DNA from 4 places in the Senimuribacter intestinalis genome. Region 4 is predicted to be linked to each of the others. Evidence: riboswitches for the same ligand, from Rfam matches in the RefSeq annotation. Region 4 holds a riboswitch; each other region holds the start of a gene.

The links. A riboswitch is a leader RNA that binds a small molecule or an ion and turns the genes downstream of it on or off. The one in region 4 is predicted to bind cobalamin.
Region 1: it holds a riboswitch for cobalamin, as region 4 does, so the genes downstream of both, NFR88_RS03915 (radical SAM/SPASM domain-containing protein) here and NFR88_RS09770 (homing endonuclease associated repeat-containing protein) in region 4, are expected to answer to the same signal.
Region 2: it holds a riboswitch for cobalamin, as region 4 does, so the genes downstream of both, NFR88_RS02875 (energy-coupling factor transporter transmembrane component T) here and NFR88_RS09770 (homing endonuclease associated repeat-containing protein) in region 4, are expected to answer to the same signal.
Region 3: it holds a riboswitch for cobalamin, as region 4 does, so the genes downstream of both, NFR88_RS06210 (NCS2 family permease) here and NFR88_RS09770 (homing endonuclease associated repeat-containing protein) in region 4, are expected to answer to the same signal.

What each region holds. Positions count from the first base shown of each region.
Region 1 covers NZ_CALPCF010000003.1:104,619-112,663, reverse strand. The annotation lists gene NFR88_RS03935 (GntR family transcriptional regulator) at 1-659, shown strand, start outside; gene NFR88_RS03930 (TetR/AcrR family transcriptional regulator) at 1,167-1,766, shown strand; gene NFR88_RS03925 (ABC transporter ATP-binding protein) at 1,771-2,652, shown strand; gene NFR88_RS03920 (ABC transporter permease subunit) at 2,649-3,434, shown strand; cobalamin riboswitch at 3,421-3,612, shown strand; gene NFR88_RS03915 (radical SAM/SPASM domain-containing protein) at 3,747-5,117, shown strand; gene NFR88_RS03910 (TetR/AcrR family transcriptional regulator) at 5,250-5,849, shown strand; gene NFR88_RS03905 (aldo/keto reductase) at 5,873-6,991, shown strand; gene NFR88_RS03900 (nucleotidyltransferase family protein) at 7,102-7,437, shown strand; partial or broken gene NFR88_RS15160 (HEPN domain-containing protein) at 7,517-7,830, shown strand; gene glmS (methylaspartate mutase subunit S) at 8,006-8,045, shown strand, end outside.
Region 2 covers NZ_CALPCF010000002.1:172,093-180,137, forward strand. The annotation lists gene rpsM (30S ribosomal protein S13) at 1-135, shown strand, start outside; gene rpsK (30S ribosomal protein S11) at 153-551, shown strand; gene rpsD (30S ribosomal protein S4) at 574-1,194, shown strand; gene NFR88_RS02860 (DNA-directed RNA polymerase subunit alpha) at 1,244-2,188, shown strand; gene rplQ (50S ribosomal protein L17) at 2,319-2,660, shown strand; gene NFR88_RS02870 (Rpn family recombination-promoting nuclease/putative transposase) at 2,754-3,665, opposite strand; cobalamin riboswitch at 3,942-4,133, shown strand; gene NFR88_RS02875 (energy-coupling factor transporter transmembrane component T) at 4,249-5,157, shown strand; gene NFR88_RS02880 (ABC transporter ATP-binding protein) at 5,130-6,776, shown strand; gene NFR88_RS02885 (ECF transporter S component) at 6,755-7,687, shown strand; gene NFR88_RS02890 (fibronectin type III domain-containing protein) at 7,806-8,045, shown strand, end outside.
Region 3 covers NZ_CALPCF010000005.1:18,739-26,783, forward strand. The annotation lists gene rpoC (DNA-directed RNA polymerase subunit beta') at 1-976, shown strand, start outside; gene NFR88_RS06200 (GNAT family N-acetyltransferase) at 1,435-1,974, shown strand; gene NFR88_RS06205 (hypothetical protein) at 1,980-2,159, shown strand; cobalamin riboswitch at 2,406-2,580, shown strand; gene NFR88_RS06210 (NCS2 family permease) at 2,647-3,954, shown strand; gene NFR88_RS06215 (helix-turn-helix domain-containing protein) at 3,958-4,659, opposite strand; gene NFR88_RS06220 (MFS transporter) at 4,902-6,110, shown strand; gene NFR88_RS06225 (metal-dependent hydrolase family protein) at 6,131-7,336, shown strand; gene NFR88_RS06230 (sodium:solute symporter family protein) at 7,352-8,045, shown strand, end outside.
Region 4 covers NZ_CALPCF010000010.1:49,871-57,915, forward strand. The annotation lists gene NFR88_RS09765 (sirohydrochlorin cobaltochelatase) at 1-595, opposite strand, end outside; gene NFR88_RS09770 (homing endonuclease associated repeat-containing protein) at 609-1,640, opposite strand; cobalamin riboswitch at 1,755-1,934, opposite strand; cobalamin riboswitch at 2,062-2,244, shown strand; gene NFR88_RS09775 (energy-coupling factor ABC transporter permease) at 2,405-3,154, shown strand; gene NFR88_RS09780 (energy-coupling factor ABC transporter substrate-binding protein) at 3,156-3,476, shown strand; gene cbiQ (cobalt ECF transporter T component CbiQ) at 3,484-4,260, shown strand; gene NFR88_RS09790 (energy-coupling factor ABC transporter ATP-binding protein) at 4,278-5,120, shown strand; gene NFR88_RS09795 (KilA-N domain-containing protein) at 5,159-6,001, opposite strand; gene NFR88_RS09800 (NUDIX hydrolase) at 6,566-7,132, opposite strand; gene miaB (tRNA (N6-isopentenyl adenosine(37)-C2)-methylthiotransferase MiaB) at 7,129-8,045, opposite strand, start outside.

The sequences.
Region 1 (8,045 bases), on a different contig from region 4:
GAGAAATGGAAATCTATCTAGATCTGAAGCTGAGGGGGCTTGCGGAAAAATACGATGTGGTGAAGGTTGCTTTGGTGGACTGTAATCCTGAGACGCTACAGATGATTGAGGGGCAGCTTTCCCAGATTGGCTATGCTGAGACGGCAGCCTTTGATCTTGATAGAATCGAGGAAGCAGCGGAAAGTCTCAATGCGGATTACGATTTGATTTTAACTACGTCCACCCATTTTACAGAGGTGGAATCCTACCTAAGAAGCAATAAACCGCTTGCGATGGTTGCCATGACGCCGTCGGTGCATACCATTGTCCGTCTGGCTAAAATTGGAGATACGCAGAAGGTGGGCATTTTCTGCGCCAGCGACGCATTCGCGGGTGTAGTCAGAAATAACTGCCAGGGGCTGGGCAGCTGGAGTGAAGGGATGGCGACGCAGCTTGCGGGGTTCTTTGGAAAAGAGGAACAGTTCTTTGCTGAGAACGATGTAGTCATCGTGCCGGAAGGCTATGAAACCTTTATCGCGTCTAAGGAAAAGCAGTTTTTGCGCAGCTTTTGCGAGCGGGGCGGGGAACTGGTTTCCTATAGTTATAAGGTGGACAAGGGGTCTTTTCTCCACGTGGTAGATCAGATTAAACGGGTGATGAACAAGAAGCGGAGCATGTGATTGCGTTATCTGTGATATTTAATCGCAGGGTCAGAAGAATGTATTGCGGGAGATACGCGTTTTCAGATTGCGGTTGTGCAGATGATGCGATAAAAATTGTTTCTACACAACTTTTTGTTGGTTCGGTTGTGCAGGGAAAGCTTGAAAAAAGTAATTTGCACAACTTTTACGAAAATCGTGGCGTTTAATATTATGTATGTTGTGCAAAGCAAGATAAAAATGACTCGTTTTGCACAACTTTTTTGATGAAAAAAATGTTTTTTCGCGTTACGGAGCGCAAAAGTTGTGCAAGAGGCAGCGTGGGCAGTAGGATTTGCACAACCAGCAGGAGTGGAAGTTGTGCAAATTAGTGATGAAGTGGCGACATATGCACAATCATATGCAAAACCTGCCGTAGAAAAATACCAGGAAACTGGATAGAAGGAATTGCACCCTTCTCAAAATCGGTCAACGGCTTTATAATAGAATAAAGTCGGTCGGGAATGGAGGAGTTACCGTGAACGAAAAATTTTTTTCTTTGCCGGAAGAAAAACAGCAAGCAATCATCAATGCAGGTTACAAGGTTTTTCGCAGAATACCTATCATAACAGTCCTATGCGTGAAATCGCAGAGGCAGCGGGAATCAGCAAATCGCTGCTGTTTCACTATTTTCACAACAAGAAGGAATTATATCTGTTTTTGTGGGATACTTGTGCAAAGAAGACCATTGCATATTTGACTGAATGCGAATGCTACAGTCAGCAGGGGTTGTTTGAGAGTATGGAACGGGGCATGCGGGCAAAAATGGAACTGATCAGTCAGTATCCGGACATGGCGAATTTTACCATCAAAGCATTTTACGAAAAGGACCCGGAAATCTGCGCAGCTGTTTCTGAAAGCTATCACCGGTATTTTAACCTGAAAGCGGATCGCGCCCGTATCAACTTTGATCCGGCGCAGTTTGTGCCAGGACTGGATATTCCCATGATGTACAGGGAGATGTACTGGGCGTCGGAAGGATATCTGTGGGAGATGGTGCAGCGAGGACCTGTGAATACCGCAGAAATGGAAAAGGATTTTACCAGACTGATCGCATTTTGGAAAAGTATTTATCTTCGGAAGGAGTGACGAGATGGATGCAATCAAGTTAGAAAATTTGACTAAATATTATGGAAAAAACCGGGGAATCTCTGGCGTCAGTCTGACCGTTTCCGAAGGAGAATTCTTTGGATTCATCGGTCCCAACGGCGCAGGGAAATCTACGACAATCCGCACGATGATGGGGCTCATAAAAAAGACCGGAGGAGACGCCTGGGTGAGCGGACTTGCTGCTTGCGAAGAAAGAGAGCAGATTCTTGCCAGGACTGGATATCTTCCGTCGGAAGCAATTTTTTATCGCGGAATGCGGGTGAAAGATATCTTGAAGCTGTCTGCGGACTTGCGAAAAAAGGACTGCAGAAAGGAAGCTGTGCGGCTTTGTGAAAGATTACAACTTTCTGAGAAACGAAAAGTGGAGGAACTCTCTTTTGGTAACAGGAAAAAAGTCGCCATTGTCTGCGCGCTGCAGCATCAGCCGGAAATTTTAATTCTGGACGAACCGACCAGCGGTCTTGACCCACTGATGCAGAAAGAATTTTTTGAAATTCTTCGGGAGCGCAATGCAGATGGAACGACTATTTTTTTGTCCAGTCATATTTTGTCGGAGGTGCAGCGAAATTGCAGCCGCGCCGCCATCATTCGAGCAGGAAAGATCATTGCCTGCGATCGGGTAGAAGCCCTTTCTCGCACCAGCGCCAGGCGTGTTGCGGTTTGCGGCAGCGTAAATCTTGACGGACTTTGCGGAATTCGTGACCGGAAAGAGATTGCGGGGCAGACCAGCTTTCTTTACAGCGGCGATATGAACAAGTTGCTGAGAAGGCTTGCGGATGGACAGATTGCGGATCTCGCCGTATCTGAGCCGGATTTGGAAGAGGTATTTCTTCACTATTATGAAAAGGATGGTGAGGCGCTGTGATATTGGTTAGACATGAGCTGAGACAGGGTCGCGTTTCGTTTTTGATTTGGACCGCGGCGATTTCTTTTCTTCTGGCAGTTTGCATCTTCCTCTTTCCGGAGATGAAAGGACAGATGGAGAGTGTTGGCGATGTGTTTGCTTCCATGGGCTCTTTTTCCGACGCTTTTGGAATGGACCGTCTGAACTTCGGCAGGCTGACTGGGTTTTATGCTGTGGAATGCGGTAATGTGCTGGGGCTTGGCGGCGCATTCTATGCCTGTCTGTGCGCGGCTGGTATTTTGAGCAAGGAAGAAAAAGATGGAACGGCTGAATTTCTGCTGACCCATCCGATTAGCCGCAGGCGGGTCGTGACAGAAAAACTCCTTGCGGTATTGGTGCAGGTGACGGCGATGAATCTGCTGGTTTATGGGATTTCTGTGTGCGCTATAGCGGCGGTAGGTGAAGCGATTCCCTGGAGGGAAATCAATTTGCTGCATCTTGCGTATTATCTGCTGCAACTGGAGCTGGCGGGGATTTGCTTCGGGATTTCTGCTTTCACACGTAAAGGCAGCGTGGGCGCCGGACTTGGCATCGCTTTTATGATGTATTTTCTGAATCTCATTGCCAACATTGCGGAAGCGGCGGCGTTTTTAAAATATGTGACGCCTTTCGCCTACTGCGAAGGAGCGGATATCGTGACAGCGGGCAGTCTCGATGGGACACTGGTCGCAATCGGGATGGTAATTGGGCTGCTTGGGATTGGAGCCGGCTATTTGCGGTATGTAAAAAAAGATATTTATTAAATCATGTTCTCCCGATTGGATTGGGCGCTAAGATGGAAGCAGGTGAGAATCCTGCACGGTACCGCCACTGTAAGGGAGAGTTCTTGTTCGAGGGTTTTAGACTAGCCCCTGGAAACGGGAAGGTGAGTAAGAACGATGCCCTTTGAGTTAGGAGACATGCAGAAAATACGGGCTGCACCATTTTGGTGCAGCTTTTGATTAGTCAAATCCAGGAAATTGTCTAGTTCTAATTTTTGAAAAGTGCAGTATAATATGTTACGAAAAAAAGGAAATATATCTTCATAGAGACGAATAAACTGGAGGTGGAATATTTTGGTAAAGGATGTAAAACATATCATGGAAAGAAAAGCCTTCGAAAAAGGCTTGGAGTCGATTATCAACAAGGGACAGGAAAAGGATTTGACCGAAGTTATGCTTCCTATGATTAATATGCTGGAGAAAATTTTAGGAGACGCATGGGAAGGTTCTTCCTATGAACTTTTGAGAAAGCTGGCAAAAGACCCGAATAGCAAGTGGACCCATTATACACAAAATATTTTGCGCAATGTGGATCCGCATATTTTGAAGACCTTTGCTTTAAATGCCGGATATGAGTCTGGTTTTCGTGGTTACAAGACTTCTCTGAAAATGTCTGAAAGATACCAGTGCAATATTCCATGGATTATTCTGATGGACCCTACAACAGCGTGCAATATGCACTGTACCGGTTGTTGGGCTGCGGAATATGGCGATAAAATGAACCTTTCTTTTGAGGATATGGATAGAATTATCACAGAAGGTAAAGAATTGGGTATTCACGCTTTTCTGTTCACCGGCGGCGAACCGCTGATTAAGAAAAAGGAAATTATCCGTCTGTGCGAAAAACACAGCGATTGTGCATTTCATGCGTTTACCAACGGTACACTGATTGATGAAGCATTCTGTGACGACCTTCTTCGAGTAGGTAATTTCTTTGTATCGGTTAGCATTGAGGGTTTTGAAGAAAGCAACGACGGGAGAAGAGGAGAAGGCCATTTCCAGAAAGCCTTGGCGGCGATGGATTTGATGCATGAAAAGAGAATTCCTTTCGGTGTGTCGATTTGCTATACGAGCAAGAACTATTTGACTGTAACCAGTGATGAATTCCTGGATATGCTTATCGATAAAGGCTGTGTTTTTGCATGGTATTTCCATTATATGCCGGTGGGTGTCAATGCGAGTACAGAACTGCTTTTGACACCGGAACAGAGAGTTTATATGCACGATAAAATCAGGGAAATCCGCGGTATTACAGGTGGTAAAGAGATATTTGCGATTGACTTTCAAAACGATGGAGAGTTTGTACATGGCTGCATTGCGGCAGGGGAAAGGTATTGCCATATCAATGCCAACGGAGACGTGGAACCTTGTGTATTTATTCACTACTCCGGCGCTAATATCAAAGAAAAGTCACTTCTTGATTGTTTGCGTCAGCCGCTATTTCTTGCATATCGTGATGGACAGCCGTTTAATGACAATCATCTGCGGCCTTGCCCTATGCTGGAAAACCCAGGAATTCTGCAGGAATTAGTAAAGAAGACCGGAGCAAAATCTACGGATTTAGAAGCGCCGGAATCCTGTGAGCATCTTTGTGGAAAGTGCACAGAATATGCAAAGAACTGGGCGCCGGTGGCAGATAAACTGTGGGAGCAGGATAGGAAATAAACATATGCTGCAAGAGATAAGCTGCGCTGTTTGATGAGGAAATATCAAGCAGTGCAGTTTTTTTAAAATTGACTATAAGTCATTGACTGATAGTCAATTATACAGTATAATAAAGAAAAAGGAGGCACGCTTATGACGAGCAGACAGATTGCTGCCCTTGCAACAAAGAAAAAACTGCTGGATGCAGGCAGCAAAATTATCGCAGAGAAAGGACTTTCTCAGGCGACAGTTGACGAGATCACTGCACTGGCAGGTGTTTCGAAGGGCACCTTTTATACTTATTTTAAGAAGAAAGAGGATATTGTATTTGCGCTTGGATATGGTGCTTTCAGCGAGGTTTTGGATAAGGCCATGAGCCTGCAGGATACTTTCATAGAAAAAATCATCTATTATATGGTGCATTTTTCGGCATGTATTGAAGACAGCGGATATAAGCTTTCTCAGGAGTGGATCAGAAGTTTGTCTGATATTTCTTCTTCGGAGGAGACAGGTCCCCGTGGAAAGCTCAAGTTTGATCTGGATTCGATCAGCCGATTGATTCAGGCAGGGGTAGAAGAAGGAAATCTGGCAAAAGATACGCCGGCAGAAGTTTTAACCCATACTTTGGCGGATATACTTTACGGGCAGATGTTCTGCTGGAGTGTAAGTGACGGCAGCTACAGTCTGAGAGCGCGCACAGAAGAATTTTGCGAGACCTGTCTGCCAGAGATTTTCAAAGCGTACGCACTTTAATTCAACAAAAAGGAGGAAATGTGATGAATGACCTTGGGAAAGACATTAAGAAGCTGGGATTCGGATTGATGAGACTGCCGCAGAAGGACGGCGTCATCGATGTAGAGGAAACCAGTAAAATGGTCGATTTGTTTATGGAAGCGGGATTTACATATTTTGATACAGCCTGGGCTTATGCTGGTTCGGAAGATGCGATTCGCAAGGCGCTGGTTGAAAGATATCCACGGGAAAGCTTTCAGCTAGCCACAAAGAATGCAGCATGGATTAATTGCAAGACCAAGGAAGAAGCCTATGAACAGTTTGAGGTTTCTTTGAAACAGACAGGCGCAGGATATTTCGATTTTTATTTGCTGCACAATTTGGGAGAGGGCAGAAGCCGTTATTTCGACGAGTATGATATGTGGAACTGGGTGCAGGAAAAGAAAAAGGCGGGACTGATTAAGCATGTCGGATTTTCTTTTCATTCTACCCCGGAGGAACTGGAAGAGATTCTGACAGCCCATCCGGAGATGGAGTTTGTGCAGCTGCAGATCAACTATGCGGATTGGGAAAATCCGACTGTACAGTCCAGAGGCTGTTACGAAGTGGCAAAAAAACACGGCAAGCCGGTTATCGTTATGGAACCAGTAAAAGGGGGCATGTTGGCAACACCGCCGGAATCTGTCGTTAAGATTTTTAAAGAAGCAGAACCGGATTCATCGGTTGCTTCGTGGGCAGTTCGCTTTGCGGCTGATTTAGACGGGGTGATGACAGTACTTTCCGGCATGAGCAATGTAGCGCAGATGGAAGATAATCTGTCCTACATGAGGGAATTTACAGGACTTACTGCAGAGCAGAGAGAAACGCTGAAAAATGCGCAGGAGGAACTGGCGAGGATACCGATGATTCCGTGTACTGTCTGTAATTATTGCGCAAAGGTCTGCCCGATACAGATTGGCATCTCCGGATCCTTTACTGCCATGAACTACCTGACCCTTTATCGGGACAAAGCCATGGCGCAGCATCAGGAAAGCTGGCTGGTTTCCGGTCACGGTCTGAAACAGGCGAAGGAATGTATCGGTTGCGGTAAATGTGAGGAGGCATGTCCGCAGCACATCGCAATTAGAGAAGAGTTGAAAAAGGTAACGGAAGAGTTGTTATAAGAATTAAAGCAGCTGTAGGTAAAAGATGCCTGCAGCTCTTTATAATTTTGTATGGATTTTCTATAATGGAAATAGTATAATAGGGATAAATAAGCAAGGAGGTGGTGCAAGTGAGAATCCTGGAACTGAATCATATTTTAGAAGAGCTTCGCAGCGCACTGTGCCATATTTTTGGGAACAAACTAAATCATATTTGGCTTTATGGTTCTTATGCTAGAGGGGATAATGATGAAGAGTCAGATTTGGATATTCTGGCACTTGTGGATCTTTCAAAAAATGAGCTGGCAGCTTACAGGAGAGAAGTCAGTGACTTGTCTTCGGAACTTGACTTGCAGTATGGCGTACTGCTTTCGATTAAGCTGCAGGATACAGAAACCTTTCATCGCTATTCTGATTCTTTGCCTTTTTTTCAGAATGTAATAAAGGAGGGAATCAGTATTGTATAGTGAGGAGCAAAAGGACTTATGCTTATACAGATTGTCAAAGGCTGAACGGTATTTGACTGACGCTAGGCGAACTCTGGAAATGGGGATGTATGATACTGCAGCAAATCGTTCTTATTATGTAATTTTTCATGCAGCACGTGCAGTACTTGCTTTAGATGGGTTGGATTTCCGCAACATTCAGGAGTGATTTCCAATTTTCAAATGAGATATATAAAGACGGGTGTATTTGAAAAGCAGCTCTCTAATATTATTAAGAGCGCATTTTCTTTAAGAACAGAGAGTGATTATGGGGATTTCTTTGTGATTGAAAAGGAAGATGTAAAGCGTCAGGTAGACGAGGCGGAAGTTTTCTTTCATGCAATAGAGGCATATATAAAGTCACAAAATTTATAGTGAAATGACTATGACGCAGACCCGAATAGGGTCTGTTTTTTCGTGCAAATTTTTCACAAAATGCATATTGAATAAGAAGTGCCAAAAAAAAACAATCTGGTTGTAGACAAATGAGATATAACAATGTACTATAAAGATGTAATACATTTATCGATTTTGAATTTCGAGGTGAATCATGGAAGAAAACAAAAAGAAGTTAGTCATCGGCGTCATTG
Region 2 (8,045 bases), on a different contig from region 4:
AAGAGACTGATGGAAATCGGCAGCTACAGAGGTATCAGACATAGAAGAGGTCTGCCTGTTAGAGGTCAGAAAACAAAGACAAACGCTAGAACTCGCAAAGGTCCTAAAAAGACTGTAGGCAGAAAGAAGAAATAAGAAGGAGGTAGGAAACAATGGCTAAAACTGCTAAAAAGGTAGTTAGAAAAAAGAAAAGAGAACGTAAGAACATTGAAAAAGGCCAGGCACATATCCAATCCACCTTTAACAATACTTTAGTCACTCTTACAGATATGGACGGAAATGCACTTTCCTGGTCCAGCGCAGGTTCCCTGGGTTTCAAGGGTTCCAGAAAGTCTACTCCATACGCTGCACAGATGGCTGCTGAAGAAGCAACTAAAGGTGCACTGGAACACGGCTTAAAAACAGTTGAAGTTTACGTAAAGGGTCCAGGATCCGGAAGAGAAGCTGCTATCAGAGCACTGCAGGCAGCTGGTCTTGAAATCACTATGATTAAGGATATCACACCGATTCCGCACAACGGATGCAGACCGCCAAAGAGAAGAAGAGTCTAATTGAAGGGAGGAGTAATATAACATGGCAAGATATACAGACGCTAACTGCAGATTATGCAGAAGAGAAGGCCAGAAGCTTTTCTTGAAGGGTGAAAGATGCTATAGCGGCAAATGCGCAATTGAGAAGAGAAATTACGCTCCCGGTCAGCACGGTCAGTCCAGAAAGAAGACTTCTGACTATGGACTGCAGCTCCGCGAAAAGCAGAAAGCTAAGAGATTCTACGGAATGCAGGAAAAGCAGTTTAGAAATTTATTTGATAAAGCTGCTAGAAAACAGGGTAAGACAGGTGAAAACTTACTGATCTTATTAGAAACAAGACTGGACAACGCAGTTTACAGATTAGGTTTTGCATCTTCCAGAAAAGAAGCAAGACAGCTGGTTGTTCACGGACATTTCACAGTAAACGGCAAGAAAGCTACAGCTCCATCTATGCAGCTGAAAGCTGGTGATGTCATTAAAGTTAAGGAAAAGAGCACAAGCTCCCCTAAATTTAAGGAAATCAAAGAAATGTCAATCACTGTACCTTCATGGATGGCAGTAGACGTTGAGAAATTAGAAGGTAAAGTTGTTGCTATGCCAACAAGAGAAGATATCGATACTCCGGTTGCAGAGCACTTAATCGTCGAATTGTACTCCAAGTAAACAAGCGGCATAAAACCGGTATTACTTGGAATAAGAAGGAGGGTTTTTAGTGATAGAAATCGAAAAACCAACAATCACTAAGTTTGTGGACGAAGACGGTACTTACGGCAAATTTGTCGTAGAACCTCTTGAAAGAGGTTATGGTACAACACTGGGAAACTGCATGAGAAGAATTCTTTTGAGTTCGCTTCCGGGTGCTGCTGTAACTTCTGTAAAAATCGACGGAATACTTCACGAGTTTTCAACGATACCAGGTGTCAAAGAAGACGTAACAGAAATCATCTTAAACTTAAAGAAACTTGCTGTAAGACTGAACGGCGATAATACAAAGCGGGTAATCATCAATGCAGTTGGTCCAAAAGTTGTAACGGCTGCCGACATTATTGGTGATTCCGAAATGGAAATTTTCAATCCTGAGCTGCATATTGCAACACTGGAGGAAAATGCTACACTTGTAATGGAAATCAATCTTGCAAGAGGCAGAGGCTATGTACCTGCTGACCAGAACAAGACAGAAAGCACACCGATTTCAGTGATTCCAGTTGACTCTATCTACACACCTGTTAGAAAAGTCAACTATACAGTAGAGAACACAAGAGTTGGTCAGGTCACTGACTTTGACAGATTGATTCTGGAAATTTGGACAGATGGTTCCATCACACCGGAGGAAGGCGTATCCATAGGAGCGAAGATTATGCAGGAACACCTGAATCTCTTCATTCAGCTGGACGACTCCACCGATGGCATGGAAATCATGGTCGCAAAAGAAGAAGACCAGAAAGAAAAAGCGCTGGAAATGACAATTGATGAATTGGAACTTTCCGTTCGTTCCTTCAACTGTTTGAAGAGAGCTGCAATTAACACTGTTGAAGAGTTGACCGAACGCACCGAAGAGGATATGATGAAGGTTAGAAACCTTGGTAAGAAGTCCCTCGACGAAGTGAAAGCAAAATTAGAAGAATTAGGACTTGGTCTCAAACCAAGCGACGATTAATCATTTGCACAAACCATGATACGACTTGTGCCAAGCTGCTCACGCGGTTCGCAGGGCACAAAAGCATAAGGTCTCCCCATCAATTTCCCCTGGAAATTGGGGCGAGAACCATTACGAAAGGAGAATTGATATGCCAGGATATAGAAAACTGGGCAGACCTACTGCTCACAGAAAAGCTATGCTGAGAAATCTGGTAACTGATCTGCTCAGAGAAGGTAGAATTTCTACTACTGACTGCAGAGCTAAGGAAGCTAGAAGAGAAGCAGAAAAGCTGATTACACTTGCAAAGCGCGGCGACCTTCACGCAAGAAGACAGGCGCTGGCATACATCTACGACGAAAGCGTAGTAAGCAAGCTGTTTGATGAAATTGCACCAAAGTATGCTGACAGAAACGGTGGATATACAAGAATTCTGAAGCTGGGACCTAGAAGAGGCGATTGCGCTGAAGTAGTGTTCGTAGAATTAGTATAATCAAACATCAACTTAATACTAAACATGAAAACCCTGTAAGGCATACGCCTTGCAGGGTTTGTTCATTCTATATTTCTTTATGGATGGGAACGCTTAGTACGTCTTGCTATATTTTAAATAGTACTCTTGTGCTTTATCCTCGGTTAGGGAGAAGTGCTTTTGCAGCTTAGAGAGAATCTGTACCTGCGTCTTTCCTTCTTCCAGATTATCCAAAATAAGGGCGGCGATGCCCTGTTCTATACCTTCTGCTTTACCTTCTGCGAGACCTTCTCGTCTGGCTGCATCACGTTCCGTAGTACGGTCGTGTTTTGCCATCTCCTCATGCCATAAGAGAACTTCTAAGACTTCATCGTCTGTAACATTTTTGTATACCCGATCGGACATATGGATTGCCTCCTCATCAGTTTCTAAGAGTTTTGCAACATAGTCTTCTTTCTGGTCATCACCAACGTATTTTATATAGGAACAGAACTGCTCCAACGGGCTCATCAGCGAAGGATCTTGCGCCTGCAGTTTCCCCAACTCCAGAAAATGAATTTCCAGCTTGTCAGTCAGAGGGTACCCGTAGGTGTCCTCTGCCATGATAAACCGGGTATGGAAATCCGGAATATGGCTGAACTGTATGCCGTTGACAAAAGAGATGACTACGTTTTTCTTCATTTTATCATAGTTTTCCCCGGAATCCAATGAAGAATTTGTCATGCGGCAGCCATACAGCAGAATACGGTTTTCGAAGCCATCCTGTACTTTATTCTGCATTTCCACGTTGAACTGCTCTCCATCATGGGTTTTGGCGCGGATGTCCATAATCGTGCCTTTATCGCTCGGTTTGAAGCCTTTGTGCACGCTGTTTAGAACGGTAACCTCTGTAATGGGATCATCTTTGCGGTCCAGAACCAGATTCAGCATAGCCATCAGTGCATGGCGGGATGCATCTGTATCGGACGCATAGACAAAGTAGAAGACCAGATCATCAGTCAGGCGTAATTGTGATTTTTGTTTCATATTTCTCCCTTTCTTTGAACGAAATCAGCAAAATCAAAAAAGAGAAAATGACAAAATAGTAAAAGTTTGCCTTTTTCTCCTTGTACTAATTTTATCATGGAAAAATCCCCTAGTCAATACAAAATTTGGAAGATGATAGACTGAAAGAAGAAACGGGCTGCCAGCTATGTTTTGAGAAAATACTTTGTAAAAATGGTAAACTGATTTGGAAGCAGAGTTTTATACTGTACAAAGCTTTCCGCCTGTGCTATACTGTATATAAATCATTAGAAACAATTGAATGAAACTATTTCATGTTCTGATAAGTTGTCAGCTAAGAGGGAAGCAGGTGTGAGTCCTGCGCGGTTACCGTCGCTGTATTGAAGGAATGCTGCTAAGAAACCACTAACGTTTCGTGGTGAAACGTCGGGAAGGATAGCAGTGTGATGATTTCTGAGCCAGAAGACCTGCATGGAGTACTGAAGCGGCTGACGGTTATTGGCTAAGCAAGATAGAACATACAGAAAAAACGGACTGTAGCACCTTTGTGCTACAGCCTTTTTATTGTCTGAGGAAAATAATCTCATATCACAGGAGGTGGGCTATGGAAAATAAAGGACTTGGTGAAACGGCGGAATTTTGTTCCTTTCACCCCCTTGTAAACATTACCTATTTTGCACTGGTTGTGGGTATTACTATGTTTTCTATTTCACCGTACTTTTTGGCGGTGAGCCTGGTATTTTCCTGGAGCTATGCCTTCGTGCTCAAAGGCTTTAAGAGCCTGAAGCTGAACCTTGGGATTTCGCTGGCTATGCTTCTTGTCATGGTAATTATCAACATGTTCTTCAACAACAATGGAGAAACGGTGCTGATGTATATCAATACCAACAGGATTACAGCCGAGTCTATCGTTTACGGTATTGCATCTGCAGTTATGCTCATTGCCGTGGTTGTGTGGTTTTCCTGTTTCAACGTAATTATTACAGCGGATAAGCTGATTTACCTCTTCGGAAAAGTTGCACCAGTGCTGGGGCTGACCCTGTCCATGATTTTCAGATTTATCCCCCTGCTCAAAAACCGCTTTGCGGAAATTACTCTGGGACAAAAATGCATGAAACGCAGTCATACCGAAGGAAATTTAATCAGACGCGCCAGACAGCTTTTAAAGGAAGTATCCATCTTAATCGCATGGTCATTGGAAGCATCTATTGAAAGTGCCGACTCTATGGAAGCCAGAGGTTATGGACTGAAGGGCAGAACAAGCTTTCACCTCTTCAAGTTTTCGAGAAGAGATATTGCCATGCTGATATTGATGGCAGTGACGGCATGTCCGGTATTTTATGGGGCTTATCTGGGTGTTACCAACATGTACTTTTATCCGAAACTGGTCTTTCCTCAGTTGGATTTGACAACAGCGCTGATTTTAATCAGCTACGCAATTTTATCAGCGGCACCGATGATTGTCGATATCATAGGAGAATATAAATGGAAACAATTAGACTTGAACATGTGACTTTTTCTTATCCTCTAGCGGAAGGTAACGCCTTAAAGGATGTAAGTTTTGCTATAGAGCCCAGCGAGTTTATCGTACTGTGCGGCAAGTCGGGCTGCGGAAAAAGCACTCTTTTGAAGCAACTGAAGAAAAATTTGATTCCCTACGGCAATCTGCAGGGGCAGGTTTTGTACTGTGGAGAGCCTGTGGCAGACCTCGATGATCGGCGCAGTGTAACGGAAATTGGATTTGTACAGCAGAATCCGGACAATCAGATTGTTACGGATAAGGTTTGGCACGAGCTTGCCTTTGGTCTTGAAAGTTTGGGCATGGACAATGCGACTATTAAGCGAAAAGTGGCAGAAATGGCAAGCTATTTCGACATTCAGGGCTGGTTTCGCAAAAATGTAAGCGAACTGTCTGGCGGACAGAAGCAGCTTCTCAATCTGGCGTCCATTATGGCAATGCAGCCGAAGCTTCTGATTCTGGACGAACCGACTTCCCAGCTGGATCCTATTGCGGCTTCAGAATTTTTATCAACAATATATAAAATTAACAGAGATCTTGGTACGACCATTATTATTTCGGAACATCGCCTTGAGGAGATATTCCCTATGGCAGACAAAGTCATGGTTATGGACAAAGGTGAGGTTATCGCTTTTGATGAGCCGGGAAAAATTGGAGAATTCCTGTCCGGAGAATCAGAAGCGGATAGGCATCCAATGTTCTATGGGCTGCCTGCAGTGATGAGAATTTTTTCTAGTGTATTGCCTGATGAGAAGAGCCCGCTGACCATCAGAGAGGGCAGACTTAAGGCGGCAGAACTGCTGGAGGGAAAGAGCCCGGAGGTTACAACACCAGTAGAAGAGCAGCCGGCAGAGTCTTCCGGCAAGGCAGTAATCACGGTGAAAGACCTTTGGTTTAAATACAGCAGAGAAAGCGGTGAAGTACTGCGGGGTCTGAATCTTTCCGTGGAAGAGAATCAGTGGTATTGTCTTCTTGGCGGAAATGGAACCGGAAAGAGTACGACCCTGAAAATGATTGCAGGCATGCTAAAGGCGCAGCGGGGCACGGTGAAAACCGACAGGGATATCATGTCTATGCTTCCACAGAATCCGCAGGCGCTTTTTACAGAGATTACAGTGGAAGAGGAACTGCTGGAAGCCCTGCATTTTATGAAAATGTCAGACAGCAGCAGAATTGAGCATGTTAACGCTATGCTTAAGCTGATGGAAATAGAGCATCTTCGCAAGGCGAATCCTTACGATTTGTCTGGTGGAGAACAGCAGAGGCTGGCACTTGGCAAAATCCTTCTGCTGGAGCCTAAGATTCTGCTTTTGGATGAGCCGACTAAGGGGCTTGATCCTTTTTTCAAGAGAACCCTTGCGGGGATTCTGCGAAAGCTGGTGGAAAGCGGCGTGACCATTTTTATGGTTTCTCACGATGTAGAGTTCTGCGCAGAATATGCGGATAAGTGCGCAATGTTCTTTGACGGAGACATTGTATCTATTGGTGATCCGAAGACCTTCTTCTCCGGCAACAACTTTTACACAACCACGGCAAATAAGATTATTCGTCAGTGGAAGCCGGACGGTATCACCTGTGAGGAGGTGGCTGCATGGCTAAAAGCTACAATTTAACTCAGGTAGAAGCAGCACATCGTAAACGGACGCTGGTATCGGCAGCGCTGATTTTTCTGGCAATGCCACTGACAATTTTCATTGGACTGCAGTTTGGAAAGAGCAAGTTTATGATTGTCAGCGTGATTCTGCTGATTTATACCATGCTGCCTTTCTTCATGGTCTTTGAAAAACGAAAGCCAAAAGCGAGAGAAATCGTTCTTATCGCCATGATGTCGGCGCTGACGGTAAGCCTGCAGCTGTTTTGCCATATTACGCTGCCGCTGCAAATCGGTACGGCGATGATTATCATATCAGGTATTTCTCTGGGACCGGAGGCAGGATTCCTCATTGGTGCGGTATCCCGGTTTGTCTGCAATTTTTACATGGGACAGGGACCGTGGACACCGTGGCAGATGTTTTGCTGGGGCATTCTGGGCTTTCTTGCAGGTTTGGCATTTAACAAGGTGGATCTGGATGAGCTGAAATCACGCCACTTTAAGCTAATTATGGGACCAGTACTGTGCGTGATATTTGGAATACTGATCGCATATGTATGCTATCAGATATGGCCGGGCACAGACGGAACATTTTTCGGATGGAGACTCTATGTCTTCGGTTTTCTGGGACTTTTAGCGGGTGTGCTGCTGCAGCGAAAGCGGCTGCCTGTAGACGGAGTGACTTTGGCAATATTTACCTTTGTTACAACCTTCGTCCTTTACGGAGGGATTATGAATATATGCGCACTGGTAACATCAGCGGGCGCACCTGGAGCAGAATTATCTATTGAACAGATGAGACTTTTGTACATCTCAGGCGCACCTTATGATGCGTACCACGGCAGTACAGCGGCGCTATGTGTGTTTCTGTTTGGCAACAGCATCATAAAGAAATTAGAGCGGATTAAAATAAAGTATGGAATATATAAATAATGGTTTTCGCAGGTTGGCAGAGTGATTTGATGCCAGGTCCTTACTCTACAGGAGTCTCCAAAAGAGTAAGAAAAGCGGAATCTGATTAGAAAGATTTGGTTGTATAAAGGAGGAATCTATGAAAAGAAAACTACTATCCTTGTTTGTAGCGTTTTGTCTGGTCTTGTCGTTAATGACAAGCTTTGCCTTTGCGGCGGACAGTGACACACCGTACAATGAAGCGCTTGAAAAAACTAAGACCTATATTACAAAGCAGCTGACTGAAAAGGGTGCTACTTATGGAACAGAGTGGATGATTTTGGGACTGGCGCGTTCTGGTGCAAACTTGAATGACCAGCTTTTCAGCGATTACTATAAC
Region 3 (8,045 bases), on a different contig from region 4:
GGGTACACAGCTGACTATGAGAACATTCCATACCGGTGGTGTTGCAGGTTCCGATATCACCCACGGTCTTCCGAGAGTAGAGGAATTGTTCGAGGCTAGAAAGCCAAAGGGTCTTGCAGAAATCTGCGAGGCAAACGGCAGAGTAATCGATATTCAGCCTAGAACTGACAATAAGACAGAGGTTATCGTAAGAAGCGATGACGGAGAAGATATGACTTACGTTGTGCCTTATGGCGCAAGACTTGCCGTAAAGAAGGACGATTATATCCTTGCCGGCGGTAACATCACCAGCGGTCCTTTGAACCCGCACGATATTTTGAGACTCAACGGTGTTGAGGGCGTATATCAGTACCTGCTCAAGGAAGTGCAGCGTGTATATAAGAACCAGGGTGTAGATATCAACGACAAGCACGTAGAGGTTATCGTAAGCCAGATGCTTTCCAAGTTCAAGATTGAAGACGCAGGCGATACGGATCTGCTTCCGGGTGGTCTGTACAGCAAGTTTGAAATCAAGGAAGCAAACGAAGCTGCCTTTGCAGCAGACGGCGAACCTGCAAAAGCGAAACAGATGCTGCTTGGTATTACCAAGGCTTCTCTGGCAACTAACTCCTTCTTGTCTGCAGCATCCTTCCAGGAAACCACCAGGGTTCTGACTGATGCCGCAATTAAGGGCAAGAACGATAAGCTGATGGGTCTGAAGGAAAACGTTATCATCGGTAAGCTGATTCCTGCAGGAACCGGTATGAAGCGTTACAAAAATATTGACGTGGATTACGGTGTAAATGAGGAATTCATGCGTGAATATACTCGTATGCAGGAAGAGGCCCTGTTAGAAGCTGAAGCTGACGTGGAAGCGATGGATGATGAAAGCGCAGAAGATTTGGATTTGATGAGCATGCCTAACGAGGGTATTATGGAAATGGATACAGCATTGGTGCTGGAACCGGAAGAATCCGAGCTGATTGAATTAGAATAAGAGACTGGATATTGTAAAGGGGCTACTTGTACGGTTGACCAATTAGGTTGATCTGAGGAGGTAGCTCCTTTTTGTTAGTACGTTCTGTGCCGCCTGTGCATATATTCGTAAAAAAGACCTAAAATATGCATAACGTCCTGAAGGAATCTGCATATTTTTGGCGATTTTTCCTCTCATATGCATTTTCGCCAATAAAATACTCTGAAATAGCAACGCGATTACCGGTTCGCAGTGAAAAATATGCATATATAATGCAAAATCCCCGCAAATATGCAGACTGATGTGCATATTTGCGGAGATTTCTTTAAAAATATGCATTTTGCCATGAGGAAGGAGTATCGTGGAATCATCGTTAAATTGGGAGCCAGTCATTTTTATTGACTTAATAGGAATTGTGCGATATATTGAAATTAATTTAGGGAAAAGATTTGGCGGTGAATTCTGAAAGGAGAAAGGATATGAACCCGATTGAAACCAAAGATTTAATCATACGCGACAGCGTTTTTGAGGATTTAAAGTATTTTGACCCATGGGAAAGGCAGCCTGCAGTAACGGAGTTTTTCAGCATTGCGGACGGGCAGAGTCTGGAGGATGTGACCAAGGCATATGTGAAATTTGATGAGGCTGCCGATATGCGCCAGTACACTATTTGTCTGCGCGAGAGCGGTGAGCCGGTGGGAAGAATTATTCTTGGCGATATCATAGAAGGCTGGAAGTGTGAAATTTGGCGGATTTACATTGCGGATACGGCACTTCGCGGCAAAGGCTACGGCAGACAGGCTATGGAAGCGACCATGAAACTGTGCTTTGAGGATTTTGGGATGAAACGGGTATATCTGGATCATTACACGGGAAATCCAGCGGCGCACCTGTATCTGAATCTGGGATTTCAGTACGAGGGCGTGCTGCGAAAGAACTGCCGGAAGAACGGCGTCCTCTATGATGTGCACCTGATGTCCATGCTGGCGGAGGAATACTTTGAGCGATATGGTAAATGAATGCAGTGAATAAGCTGGAAAAACGCCAACACGCCGAAAAAAATTATGCCAACACGCCGAAAAAAATAGACACAGATAAAATGAAAAAACCGGCTTTTTTAATGATTCTTATTGGCGTAGGTGATTATGCTTACCGAAGGCAGGATGGAATTTATGTAGTGCCGGTGGGATGTCTAAAGAATTAAGAATAATTAACAGCCGCCTAGCGAAAAGGGCGGCTGTCTTTATAAGTGGAGTTTGACAGGTTTACGGCGTTTCCTTTTGTACACTCTTCAAGAGATTTTTCCGTCAGTCTGAGAACGGTTTCTGATGTTGACAAAAATAAAAGAATCACGAATATTTGTCACATTTCTTTTTTCATGCCTTTGCCCTGTTTGAAGACATGCAAAAGTCTTGCATTTTCGCTCAAATTGTGTATAATGATATATGAAAATTGAAAAGAGCTTGCCAGTACCCGAAAGGGTTTAAAGGAAAACAGGTGAAATTCCTGTACGCCGCCAACGCTGTAACAGAGGAGTCTTCTTCATGATGTCACTGGGAAACCGGGAAGGCGAAGAAAGATGCTGATACTGGAGTCAGAACACCAGCTGGGAAGCAGCGCAAACGCATTGGAGAGATATGATGCGAAAGTATCTCTGCCGGATGCGTTATTTTTTTATATGGAGGGCACTAATGAAAAAACTATTTAAACTGGAAGAAAATCACACCACTGTCAGACAGGAAGTACGCGCCGGTCTGACAACCTTTTTTGCCATGGCGTATATCATTTTTCTGAACCCGGTATTTCTGTCATCTACAGGCATGAGTTCCGGCGGCGTTATGGTTGCTACATGTCTTTCTGCCGCAGCAGGCACGCTGCTGTGTGCATTTTTGAGCAATAAGCCTTTTGCGATGGCGCCGGGTATGGGGATGAATGCCTTTTTTGCGTATACCCTATGCGGAATTTACGGATATTCATGGCAGCAGGCGCTGGCACTTACCTTCCTTTCCGGAATCCTATTTTTTCTAATTGTTATCTCGCCTCTGAGAGATAAGATAATCAATGCAGTACCTGTAAATCTGAAATACGCTATAAGCGCCGGCGTGGGTCTGTTTATAGCGCTCATTGGTCTTCTGGATACAGGGATTATATCTTTAGCAAGCGGAATGCCTGCTCTCGGGGATCTCAGTTCGCCTACAGTTCTGATTGCATTGCTTGGAGTGGCAATCACAGCTGTTTTGGTGGTATTGAACATAAATGGAAGTTTGATTATCGGTATGGTGATAACGATTGTACTGAGTCTGGCGGCAGGACAGACAGCGATGCCCGACCACCTTGCAGAGTTTCCGGGCGCAATAGCGGACGTGGCTTTTAAGCTTGATTTTTCCGGATTGATTTCAGGAAAAGCGGGCTTGTCCGGTATCCTGTCACTTATTGCGCTTATTATCTCATTGACCATGGTTGATATGTTTGATACCCTTGGTTTTTTAATCGGCACCAGCTCCAGGGCGGGAATGACTGATGAAAAGGGAACCATGCCGGGAAGCGGGTCGATTTTAATTGCTGATGCGGCAGGTTCTGTGATGGGCGCTTTATTTGGAACCTCTACCGTTACATGCTATGCGGAATCGATTTCCGGGATTGCGGCAGGCGGAAAAACCGGTCTGACTGCTGTAACAACTGCTTTGTGCTTCTTGCTGGCGGTTGTGTTCTCGCCTCTGACAGGGGTGATGACAAGTGCTGTAACTGCACCGGCTTTGATTATCGTGGGAATGTATCTTCTCATGGAAGTGAAAAAAGTTGATTTTGGTCGTCTGGATGACGCCATTCCTGCATTTATTACCATAGTGGCGATGCCTATGACATACTCCATTACGACAGGAATTGCTGCGGGATTTATTTTTTATCTGATTTGCAAAATTGCCGCTGGCAGAAGAAATGAGGTGAATCTGCCTGTTGTGGCGCTGGCTATGGTATTTTTTCTTTATTTCTGCCTGTAAAATTTAGGTTTGCAGTATTTTGAATATATGCCTTTTCTTTAGCTGGTTCAATTCATCACGTGTTGGAGCTGTGAGTGCAGTGGCTTCGGTGAGGTCGGTAAGAGGATTCTCGGTAGCGATACATTTGCTGACAAAGGAATCGTATCGACCAAGGGAAAGACTGCAGAACAGACCAACGATAATTGAAGATGTACCAAAATTGCTGGTAAGATCCAGAACCAGCAAATCATTTTTATTTGCAGTATTTGCGAGGAAAATCCTCTGGGATGAATCGAAAGTCTGCACTGTTCCTGTGTAATAATAGGTGCACTTAGCAAAATCGGTGGGGTCGACTACACGCCCATAAAAGGAAGCTTTTTCTTGATTTATGGTCAAGATGTTGACCTCTTTGTTTTTTTTCTGTATGAGAGAGGGTACGTACACATAATAGATTTTTCCTGGTTGTGAAGAACCGGGTGTTTCTTGTGATAAATTCTCAGTTGGAAGTAAATAGTCCATGTCAAGAAGCTGTGAAATATGAACATCAAGATTCTTTGCAATAATAATGAGTGTTTCCACATCAATTGATACTTCCCCACGCTCATATTTTGAAAGGGAAGATTTACTTTTGTTAATGAGTAGAGCAAATTCTGCCAAACTGTAATGTTTTTGTTTCCTGTAGTGACGAATGCGCTGACCAAGTATACTGCGTATTGTTTCTTCCATGCTGTACCTCCGCAAAGATTTCATATAATTGCTTTTTTCTCTGAAATAAAGTAAAACTCGTAAAGTTTTTTATTAGTATAGCATATTTTATGCAAAAAATCCAATGTTGTTGGAAAAAAGTGCAGAAAATAGTCGTAAAATGAAAATACCGTTTTTTGAAAAGGAAAAGGAAGTTCTTTATAATGATAGAAAATTTATTATAAGGAGTGATTATTTTGAAAGATCGAAGAAAGTATTTCATTGTGTTTTTATTGACCCTGTCTACTTTGTGCTATAATTTGCCCTATTTAAGTTCGACTTTTTATACGCAATTTTTGGAGGCATTTCATTTATCTAATCAGCAGGCGGGGATGCTACTGACGATGTTTTCTTTTACAGCAACGCCGGGATATCTGCTGGGTGGTATTTTAGCAGATAGATTTTCACCGAAGAAGCTGGTTGTAATTTCACAGCTTTTGACAGCAGGTCTGGGCATCCTTATGACCTTTGCACCTAACTACTTGGTGTTAATTGGCTGCTATTTGGGATTCGGCGTATCGACAACCTTCATTCACTGGTCGGCATATTTGAAATTGGTTCGTGCACAGGCAGATGAAAACGAAGAAGGAAAGATGTTTGGATTCTTTGAAATGTGTGCAGCAATTGTAGGTGCAATTATGAGTTACGGTGTGCTGGCGGCACTGTCACAGTTTGCAGAAAGCATGGGATTCAGATATGTAACGACAATTTTTGCCGTTGTAATTGCGATTGTGGCTATTTTAATTATGGTGCTGGTGAAGGATGTAAAGGGCTTAGAGTCTAACGATGATTTCAAGTTTTCTATGCTTGGAAGAGCGCTGGCGCATCCGGTGACCTGGTTGAACGGGTTTATTGTTATGGGGTTGTTTATTGTGATCTCTGGTGCAACATATCTCAACCCGTTTTTATCTGGCTTGTTCGGTGTATCTGTGACTTTCAGTACAGCTTTTGCAATTGCAAATCGTTCGGTGGTAAGAATCATCCTCTCGCCGCTGGGAGGGCTTCTTCTGGATAAGTGCCGCACGCCTAAATTCTTGATTCTGGTTTGTATCGCTATAGGTATTACGATTGTGGGTCTGCTGTTTGTTCCGCATCAGGAATCCAGCAAAACAATTGCGGTGATTTTGAGTATTGTACTTATCAGTGTAATTGCGCTGAGCCGTTCCGGCCTATATACTCCGATTCCTGAAGCGAAGGTTCCTTTTGAAATTACCGGAACTTCTATGGGGATTGCTTCAGCAGTAGGCTATTCAACTGACCTGTGGCTGTATAATTTATGTGGAAAATGGCTGGATACAAAAGGCGCAGATGGATATAACAACATTTTTATTTTGCTGATAGTTGGTCTTGGAATTGTAGTGGTTTGTGCAGTGTTGCTGCATTTATATGAAAAGAAAAATCACTGCTTTGAATCTGAGCGGGCAGTGATGTAAAGATTTGGAGGGAATGTAATATGAAAACTTTAGTTTTGAAAAATTGCAGACTGATTCCCTATTTGACTGAGGGATTTGTGGTTCAAGAAAATCAACTGGCAGATGTTGTGATTGAAGACAAGAGAATTAAGACGATTCTTCCGGCGGGAACTGCCTTTGAGGGGGATGTTGACATACTGGATGTCAAAGGAGATACTCTCATGCCGGGTATGTTGGATTTACATATGCATTTTGATTTTACAACGATGGACGTTTTGCAGATTAAATATCGCAGTGCGGTAAAAGAACTAGTGGAAGGAATTGAATATGGCTTTGATTATCTGCGCAGCGGTTATACTACGGTTAGGGACTGTGGCTCTGCATTTAATCTGGGCGTAACGCTGCGTGACATGTATGCTAAGGGAACTATCATGGGTCCGCGTGTGATTGCTTCCGGCCATTGTAACACCCCGACTGCACCGGGCAATGCAGAATTCGGACCACTTTATAAAGTGTTTGACGATGTGGCTGACGCAAGAAAAATTGTGAGAGAAGATATTGAAGCTGGCTGTGATTTTGTCAAATATATGGCAACTGGTGCAGTGATGAACATCGGTGGGGATCCTGGAGCTATGATCTGCTCTTTTGAAGAACTGAAGGCACTTTCCGATGCGGCGAAAGAACAGGGAACTTATGTAGCGGCTCATTGTCATGGAAAAAAGGGCATTATGGCATGTGCGGAGGCAGAAATAGGCAGTATTGAGCATGCTTCCTACATTGATGATGCGTGTATCGAGACATTATTAGCGCATGGAAACCAGACTTTCATCGTTCCAACTGTGGAAATTGCATATTCCATGTTGAAGGATTTGACGGGAAATACGCCTGCGTTCATGCATGAACGTTCTATAGAAATCATGGAGCATATTTCGGAGTATATGACAAAAGCCTATCGCGCCGGAATTAGGCTTGGTTGGGGTACGGATGCAGACAGAGTTACTTTTAATGAATTCCCTGGGTTGGAATTTATTGCCAGAAAGGCGGCGGGATTTTCTAACGAAGAGCTACTGAAGATGGCGACGGTGGACAGTGCAGCTCTTGTAGGACTGCAGGAGAGTATTGGAACCGTAAAAGAAGGCAAATTGGCTGACTTAATCGTAATGGAAGGTGAGCCTGATATAAATATTGAGGACATGAAAAAACTACCCAAATATGTATTTAAGGAAGGTAAATTGTTTGTCGAGTAAAGAAGGCTGTGTAGAATGATGAAGACGATAGACTATATTTTTATGGCTCTGCTACTTGCAGCTGTTTTAATTGTTGGTCACTGCTCCAATCGCAAACTTTCGGATTCAAGTGATTTTCTGACGATGAATAAAGGCTTGAATAAGCTGCAAACCGGACTGTCTATGGCGGCGACGGATTTTGGCGGGAGCGGACTGGTTGGCGCAGTAGGGTACTGCTATCTGATGGGGATGGGCGGCATGTGGTGGAACCTTGCCGCTGCGCCAGGATTCTTACTGATAGGCTTTGTTTTGGCGAAAAGGCTCAACGGTTTGAACGGACTTACTGTACCGGATTATTTGGGTAAACGATATGGATTGAGCGTAAAGTACATTACCAGTGTAATGCACATCTGTGCGTCTGTTGCTGCACTGTCGACACAGTTTACGGTTTCATCTGTAATGCTTAACACGTTGACTGGTTTAGACGTGCGAATTACACTGGTAATCGGAATGCTTATTACATTGTTTTTGACTAGCGGGGGTTTGAGAACTGTTGTTAATACAGACATTTTGCTGTTCTTTGTTATGGTGGCGGCTGTTTTTACGGCAGTACCTGTGACAATCAGTGCAGGTGGAGGCCTTGGAGAAATAACGAGGAGTTTGCCGGAAGGATTTATGTCGATCGGCAGTATAGGCATATGGACGCCGTTGTCCTGGGGGATTTTGTTTG
Region 4 (8,045 bases):
CATAACCGCCTTCCTTTAAGGCAGGAAGAATATCTTCCAGCGTTGGTACCGCTTCCACAGTTGCGATAAAATAGTTGTGGTGTCCCTGTTTTCTGAGCTCATCTTGCAAATCAAAGTATACCCTGTTTGCCTCAACACCTGTTCCATGTCCCATCAACACCACGGCCGTCTTTTCATCCGTATGCTCTTTTGTGTCTTCCACCATGGCAGCTGCAACTTTCTCAAAATCCTCTTTATCAGTTAAAAGAGGTTCTCCAAGTACTGCAGCTGCAAAAAGATCTCTATGTTTTTCCACATCGCGCAGAAGGTCGTGATACTCTGTTCCATTCATCAAATGTGTCGGCTGTATCACCAGCTTTCTGAATCCATCTGCTGCTGCATGCTGCAGTGACTCAGCTTCGTTGTCGATATGAAGTCCATCTCTTTTCTTTAGCTTATTAATAATCATCTGACTGGTAAAAGCACGCCGCACCGGATAATCTGAAAAAGCATCCGCAACTGCCTGCTCAATAGCATCTATTGTGACCTTTCTATTTTCGTTATAGCTGGTGCCAAAGCTGACTACCAGAATCGCGGTGTCTTGTTTCTGATTCATCTTTTTATTCCTCTTACTTTCCTTGATTACTATTTTTCTTTTTATTTTTCTCCTCGTAGTATTCCTTTGGCGTAACGCCAATCTGATAGAGAACGTTACCCCAGGAACCGCATTTTTCGTGCAAATCCTGCCGCAGCTGTCTTGGCACTTCCTTTTTCATAGGAATTTTTCCGTTTTTCAGATAGATATCTTTTACCATACCAAGGCGCTTTCTATCATCTTCATCCAGATTCAATACCTTATAATAGCAGCCATAGAGACTGTCAGAATGATGCCTTCGATTTTCTGTCATTCTATGGTCGATATAAATATCGTGAAAAGGCTCCATTCGGAGGACCGGTTCCAAATCAATCTGAAACAGCGCATTGCGCCAGGAGCCGCATCGCTCTATGAGCGCCTGCTTAACAGCCTGTTCAATTTCTCCATGAAGAGGACTTCGTCCTATTTCATGAGCAAAATTTCTAACTGCTTCCAGCATATTGATATATTCCAGTTCTAAATCAGGAATCTTATAGACTGCTCTTTTAAGAAAATCAGCATCCAGCTTTGCAGCTTTAATAACAGAAGTCCAGCCGCTGTAATATTTTTTGATTTCCCTGCAAACCTCAGGCAGATCTCTGGGATGCGGAATTTTCCCAAGCTCCAGTGCTTTTTCTCTGACCATGTCAAGAAGCTTTTCCTTATGCAATCGCTCTTTTTCCATCTGCTCCATAGTTTTTCCGCCTTTACCTGCTGACGCGGAAAGCCCTGCAGCACGAAGCGCATAAGGCCATTTACCAAACCTTTGTTTGATGTAGTCTTTCAATATCCAAAATACTTCTCCCTGCGTAGGGCCATACCCCAGTTCTGACGCTAAACGCCTTAGATAAGCGAGCAGTTCTTCATCAGAAAAGCTTTGGTAGACACATTTGCCGTCCGGACTTGCTAATGCATAATTTTTCCAGACAGCAGAAGTTTTGTCATTCTGCCCGTATTTCCTGTCTGGATTTCGACTGATCTTTTCAATCAGCAGCTTCTTCCTTAGCTCTAACTCTCTTTCTTCCACTTTGATTTCTCCTAAGCAAGTTTTAATATTAGAATAATAAAAATGCTGTAGCAAAATATGCTACAGCCCGTATTTTCTGTATCTGTCGTTTAGGAAACCTGATAACCGTCAGGCGCACTCCTAGTATTTCAAGCAGGTCTTCTGGCTCGGATATCTTCATCATGCACACCTTCCCAGACTATCTGTCCAGTGGTATTTCGGCATGACTCCTTCCTTACAGCGGCGGCAACCGCACAGGATTTGCACCTGTTTCCCTCTTTGCTGTTAAAACAGACAAGAAATACTTGTCATTCAGTTGTTATTTCAAAGCATCAACGCTTCTACGCTGACATTGTATCATATCAAATCGCATTTGTACAGAATCTTTTTTTGCCCCTATCCTCCGCTTGACAAAATACAACCTCCGGTAATATAATGAGGTTACAATTGAATGTATAAGGGTCCCTTTCAAGGGGTTTAAAAGAGAAGCAGGTGAAAGTCCTGCACGGTCGCGCCGCTGTAATGACGTAGCCCTATCTTAATTTATGTCACTGGGAAACTGGGAAGGCAAGATAAGGGTGCCAGATGTCTAAGTCAGAAGAACTACCCAAATACAGCCAATTTACACAGGTTACGAACGATGACCGGGTGTGAACACGAAACGGAAAGTATTTTTTGCATACTTTTCTATCGCTGCACCTGTCATAAATGACAGGATTTTTTATTGCGTAGAGATACAACATTTCGTGTTTTGTTCATTTGTTTATCAAGAAAGGAGATACTTTATGACAAAAAGGCAAAAATTATTTTTATCAATTGTAACAGTTTTTTCACTGGTCTTTGGTATGGTTCCCACGGCAAATGCCATGCACATTATGGAGGGCTACTTACCCGGAACCTACTGTCTGGTATGGGGAGCGATATGCGTTCCATTTCTTATCTGGGGTTTTTTCTCCATCAGAAATACCCTTACAGATAATAGAAAAATTATCACTGTACTTGCCATGGCAGGTGCATTTATCTTTGTAATTTCCTCGCTAAAAATTCCATCGGTTACAGGAAGCTGCTCTCACATGACAGGAACCGGTCTTGGCGCAATCCTTTTCGGTCCTGCAGCAGTCAGCATTTTGGGAATTATCGTACTTTTATTTCAGGCAATTCTGCTGGCTCACGGCGGTCTTACTACCCTTGGAGCGAACACTTTCTCCATGGCTATCGCAGGACCTTTTATCACCTATGGCGTGTACAAGCTATGCAAAAAGTTAAAGGTAAACAAAATGTTTTCTGTATTTCTGGCAGCTGCCTTAGGTGATTTGCTTACATACTGCATTACCAGTCTGCAGCTGGCTCTGGCTTATCCTTCAGAAGTAGGAGGTGTCGGTGCTTCTCTTGCGAAATTCATGGGTATTTTTGCTACGACGCAAGTACCTCTTGCTATCGTAGAAGGCATTTTGACTGTTATCATCGTCATCGGTTTAGAATCCTTTGCGAAACCTGAACTGAAATCAATCGGATTTATCAAGGAGGGCAAATAATATGGATAAGAAGAAATCTAAAAAGGGTCTTGTGGTTCTGCTTCTGATTCTGGCAATTCTCATCGCAGTCGTACCCTTCTTAATGCTCAAAGACGCTGAATTTGGCGGCTCTGATGACGCTGCTGGCGGCGCTATAGAAGAAATACAGGGCGGTGAATATGAACCTTGGTTTACACCGATTTTGGAAAGCTATCTGGGCGGTGAAATTCCCGGTGAAATCGAAAGTTTAATTTTCTGCGTACAGACCGGTATCGGAGTCGGCATTCTCGCCTTCTTTATGGGTCGGTTTTACGAAAGAAAAAAATGGATGAAGGATGAATAAATAAATTATGATTATTGTAGATAAGCTGTGCTATTTGTCAAAACTCAGATATGTAAACCCCATGGAAAAGTTCGCTTTTGCAATGCTGACTCTCATTTTTTGTATTGTCAGTCGTTCCATTGCTATGGGCGTCTTTGTCATTGGAGTCAACAGCTGGCTAACCATTGTTCGCGGCGGTATTTCCGCTGCCAGATACAGAAATTTGATGATGGTCCCCCTGGCCTTTCTCATACTGAGCACTACTGCCATTATCATCAACATCGGAAAACATCCCCTTGACGCCTTTGCAGTTCCTATTGGAAGCTGGTACGTCACTGGAAGTTTTGCAGGCATTTTGCACGGGGCACAGCTTATCACTACAGCACTAGCCGCCGTATCCTGTCTATACTTTTTATCTTTTAATACTACTATGACAGATATTCTAAGCGTCCTCAGAAAGCTTCATGTGCCAGCTCTTATGATAGAGCTCATGCTTCTGATTTACCGGTATATCTTTGTGCTGCTGGACGTAGCCTACTACATTTCCACTTCACAAAGCGCCCGCCTTGGACACAAGGATTTTAAAACATCAATAAAATCTTTTGCCTCTATGGTGCAGGCGCTGTTTATCAGATCTATGAAGCGTTCCAGAAATCTTTATGACGCTATGGAGTCCAGAGGATATGATGGTGAAATTAGAGTGCTGGAAGAAAGCCATCCCACCAGCAAAAGAAATATCTACTACATTGTACTTTATGAAACTGCCCTTTTGGCTTTTACTTTATGGTTTAAATTATGGAGATAGGAGCTTCCGCGAAAGACATGACGAAAGATATTATCATTAAAGCAGACAATTTATTTTTTTCCTACGACGACGAAAAAAGCTATTCCTTAAACGGACTCAGTCTGGAAATTGAGCGTGGCCGCAAGGTTGCCTTTATGGGTGCAAACGGCGCTGGAAAGTCTACTTTTTTCCTGTGCTTAAACGGCATTCACAAACCTTCAGAAGGTACACTCTACTTAGACGGAAAGCCTGTGGACTACAGCAAAAAAGGTCTTTTAGACCTTCGAAGCAAGGTAGGCATTGTCTTTCAGGACCCGGATAATCAGCTGTTTTCTGCCTCAGTGACACAGGAAATTTCTTTTGGCGCTCTTAACATGGGAATGAGCGAGCAAGATGCACGCAAAGAGGTCGCAAAAGTCATCGAAACTCTGGAAATTACAGATTTTCAGCATAAACCCACCCACTCTCTTTCCGGAGGTCAAAAGAAACAGGTTTCTATTGCCGATGTTTTAGTCATGCACCCGGAAATCATCATTTTAGATGAACCAGCCTCCTCTCTCGACCCTAAGCATACAATCATCGTCAACAAAATTGTGGATATGCTCGTAGAACAAGGTATTACAATTCTTATGTCCACCCATAACGTCGATTATGCTTTGGAATGGGCTGATGAAATCGTATTAATTGCAGAAGGTAAAACACTGATGCACGGCACTCCTGTCGAGGTTTTTTCAAACGACACCATCTTGCAGCAGACCAATTTAAAAAAGCCTGCAGCCATGGAGCTCTTTGAAAGCCTCGTAAAAAAAGGCATCCTGCCTGCGGATCTGCCGGTACCAAAATCCCTGAAGGTTCTTGAGGAATATATTAGTGCGGTTTAATTTTGCAACCCTGTTAAACTCTGGTTTGCAGGAAAACACTAGCGTTCTGCTACTTGCGGAAGATTATTCAAGCTTACAGCTTCCAACGTCTGCAGTTGTTGTATCGTCAGTTGACGAAGCAACTCCATTCTCTCTTTTTGATTTTTCCCTTGGGTAATCAGAATGGCATTATAACTCTCTAAATTTGCAAGCACCAAAAGCTGATTTAGTGTCGCACCATCTCTCATATTTCCTTTTACCATAGGATTTTCGACTTTCCACTGCTTCGCTGTTTTTCCAAATAAAACAACATTCAACATGTCAGCTTCATTTGCATATGTATAAGCAATCTGCGCAGGCGTTAATTCCGGTGGAATAAGATTTTCTTTAATTGCATTCGTATGTATCTTATAATTTAATTTGGAAATTTCTCTATTCAAATTCCAGTTCAAAGATAATCGACTATTCTCGTCCGTCTTCAATCTTCTGTAATCTTTCATTATATATAACTGAAATTCTGGCGAAATCCACGTTGCAAAGGACATTGCAATATCACTATGGGCATATGTTCCTCCATAACGTCCTGCTTTTGAAACAATTCCAATAGCTTCTGTAGCTTCTATCCATTTCTTTGGTGACATTGTAAATGCATTTGCTCCTGCCTGTTTTCTAAACCCCTCGAATTCGAGGGGTTTAAAATCCGGATTATGGAGTTTTTCCCATAATCCCAAAAATTCTATCACATCCCGATTTCTCATCCAATTTTGAATAACTGCTGTTGGGTCATCACTCTTATACCGAGCAATATCTGTTAATGAAATGAATTCATTTTCAAAATCCTGTGTGTAAATTCCAATATCTATTCCATTCGCATGAATCGTATCCTTGATTACTTTCCCCATTGTTCCTCCTGCTATTGTGTCATTATAATCTCACTAAAAAGAAACCCGCCTGCACATAACTATAATGTTAACTCTTTAGTAATTCATTATAGCTATTTTGTTCGTCTTTTGCAATGTAAAATCAACTCAATTATAGCTTTTTCTTTCTGTACGAATGTTGATTTTGTCACTTCACAATTTCTTCCGTACTCACCTGCAAAACAGTTTTTAGTTTGAGTCTTTACATCTTTATAGTCGCCTAATGCTAACAACGTTTGAAATTTCTTTATAGCCTTCTCATAACTGGAGATGAATTTTTTCCCCATCAATTTAGTAGCATTAGATTCCTGCAGAAATGCATATATAATAAAAAAACTCCTAAAATATGCATAATTTTTCGACCATACATGCATATTTTCAGGAGTTTTCTTCAAAATATGTACAACTCTCTATATATTCAGCTAAAATTTCCTATAAACGACATGAGTTTTCTTAAAAAAATGCATATATTCGAAGTTTATCGTCAAAATATGCACGATAATGTGCATATTTTAAGTATTTTTTCAAAATATATGCACACCGCACCTACGCCCTGCTAATAAGCTTTCCATATACCCGCTTTAGCATCCACGGTTCGCTGACGCGCTGCGCAAGCTGACTGACAGGAATCCACTGCACTCCGCTGTTTTCATCTGCTTTAACAGAAAGCGGCGCATTTTCATCTGCCTGCAGCAGGTAGGTCAAATTCAAATGAAGGTGTGACGGCACGTAATCGCCGCGTTTTTCATGACCGTCTACGGTGATAATTTCAAGAGAAAACGGTACACGCCGCAGCACCTTGAAATCCTGCACCCCAGTTTCTTCCTTTGCTTCACGGATTGCAACAGAAAGCAGATCGGCTTCACCGTCAGCGTGACCGCCAGTCCAGGCCCAAGAGTCATACAGATTGTGGTAGACCATAAGTACTTTATCGCCACCATCATTGACAATCCACGAGGAAGCTGTAAAATGTGCAGTCAGATTCTCCCGCACCAGACAATTGTCGTTTTCTTGTAAAAAACGAAGCATAACTTCCCTATCCCGCGCTTCCTGCTCACAGCCCGGCACAAAATCTGTAATGACAGTGCAAAGATTTCTCAGCTTCGGATTCATAAAATTTCTCCTTCCAGGCTGAAGGTGTTGCTCTTTGTAATCTTTACATCTATCATCTTTCCTGTCATGTCAGTCTCGCTGCGGAAGTTCACCAGCTTAAACCCATCGGTTCTTCCTGCAAAGGTTTTACTTCCTGTTTTGCTCGGTCCTTCTACCAGCACCTGCTGCACAGTTCCCACATAGGCGGCGTTCTTTTCCGCGCTGATGCCGTTCATCAATTCTACCAGCCGATTAAACCGCTCATGCTTAACTTCCTCTGGAATCTGATCCTCATACTTTTCCGCCGGCGTGCCCTTCCTGATGGAATATAGGAAAGTAAAAGCGGAATCATAGCGTGCTTTGCTGACTAAATCCAGCGTTTCTGCAAAGTCCTCTTCTGTTTCTCCCGGAAATCCTACAATAATATCCGTTGACATAGTGATGCCAGGTACAGCAGTTTTCAGCTTCTCAACAAGAGCCAGATACTGCTCTTTATCGTAGTGACGGTTCATGGCTTTGAGAATCCGGCTGCTGCCTGACTGTACCGGCAGATGAATATTCTTGCAGAGCTTATCGCAGTCCACAAATGCCTGGATTAGCTTATCAGACAAATCTTTCGGATGTGAAGTCATAAAACGGATCCGCTCAAGCCCTTCTATTTCATTGAGCATATAGATTAACGCTGCAAAATCCACCCCATCTGCGCCTTTATAAGAATTGACATTCTGCCCTAAAAGCATGATTTCCTTAACATCATCGGCTACCAATTCCCGCACTTCACGGAGAATTTCCGAAGGCTTTCTGCTCCGCTCTCTGCCCCTGGTATACGGCACGATGCAGTAAGTGCAGAAATTGTTGCAGCCAAACATGATGTTGACCAGCGCCTTGCTTTCGTAAAGCCGCTTCGCTGGCAGTCCTTCTACGATCTCGCCGC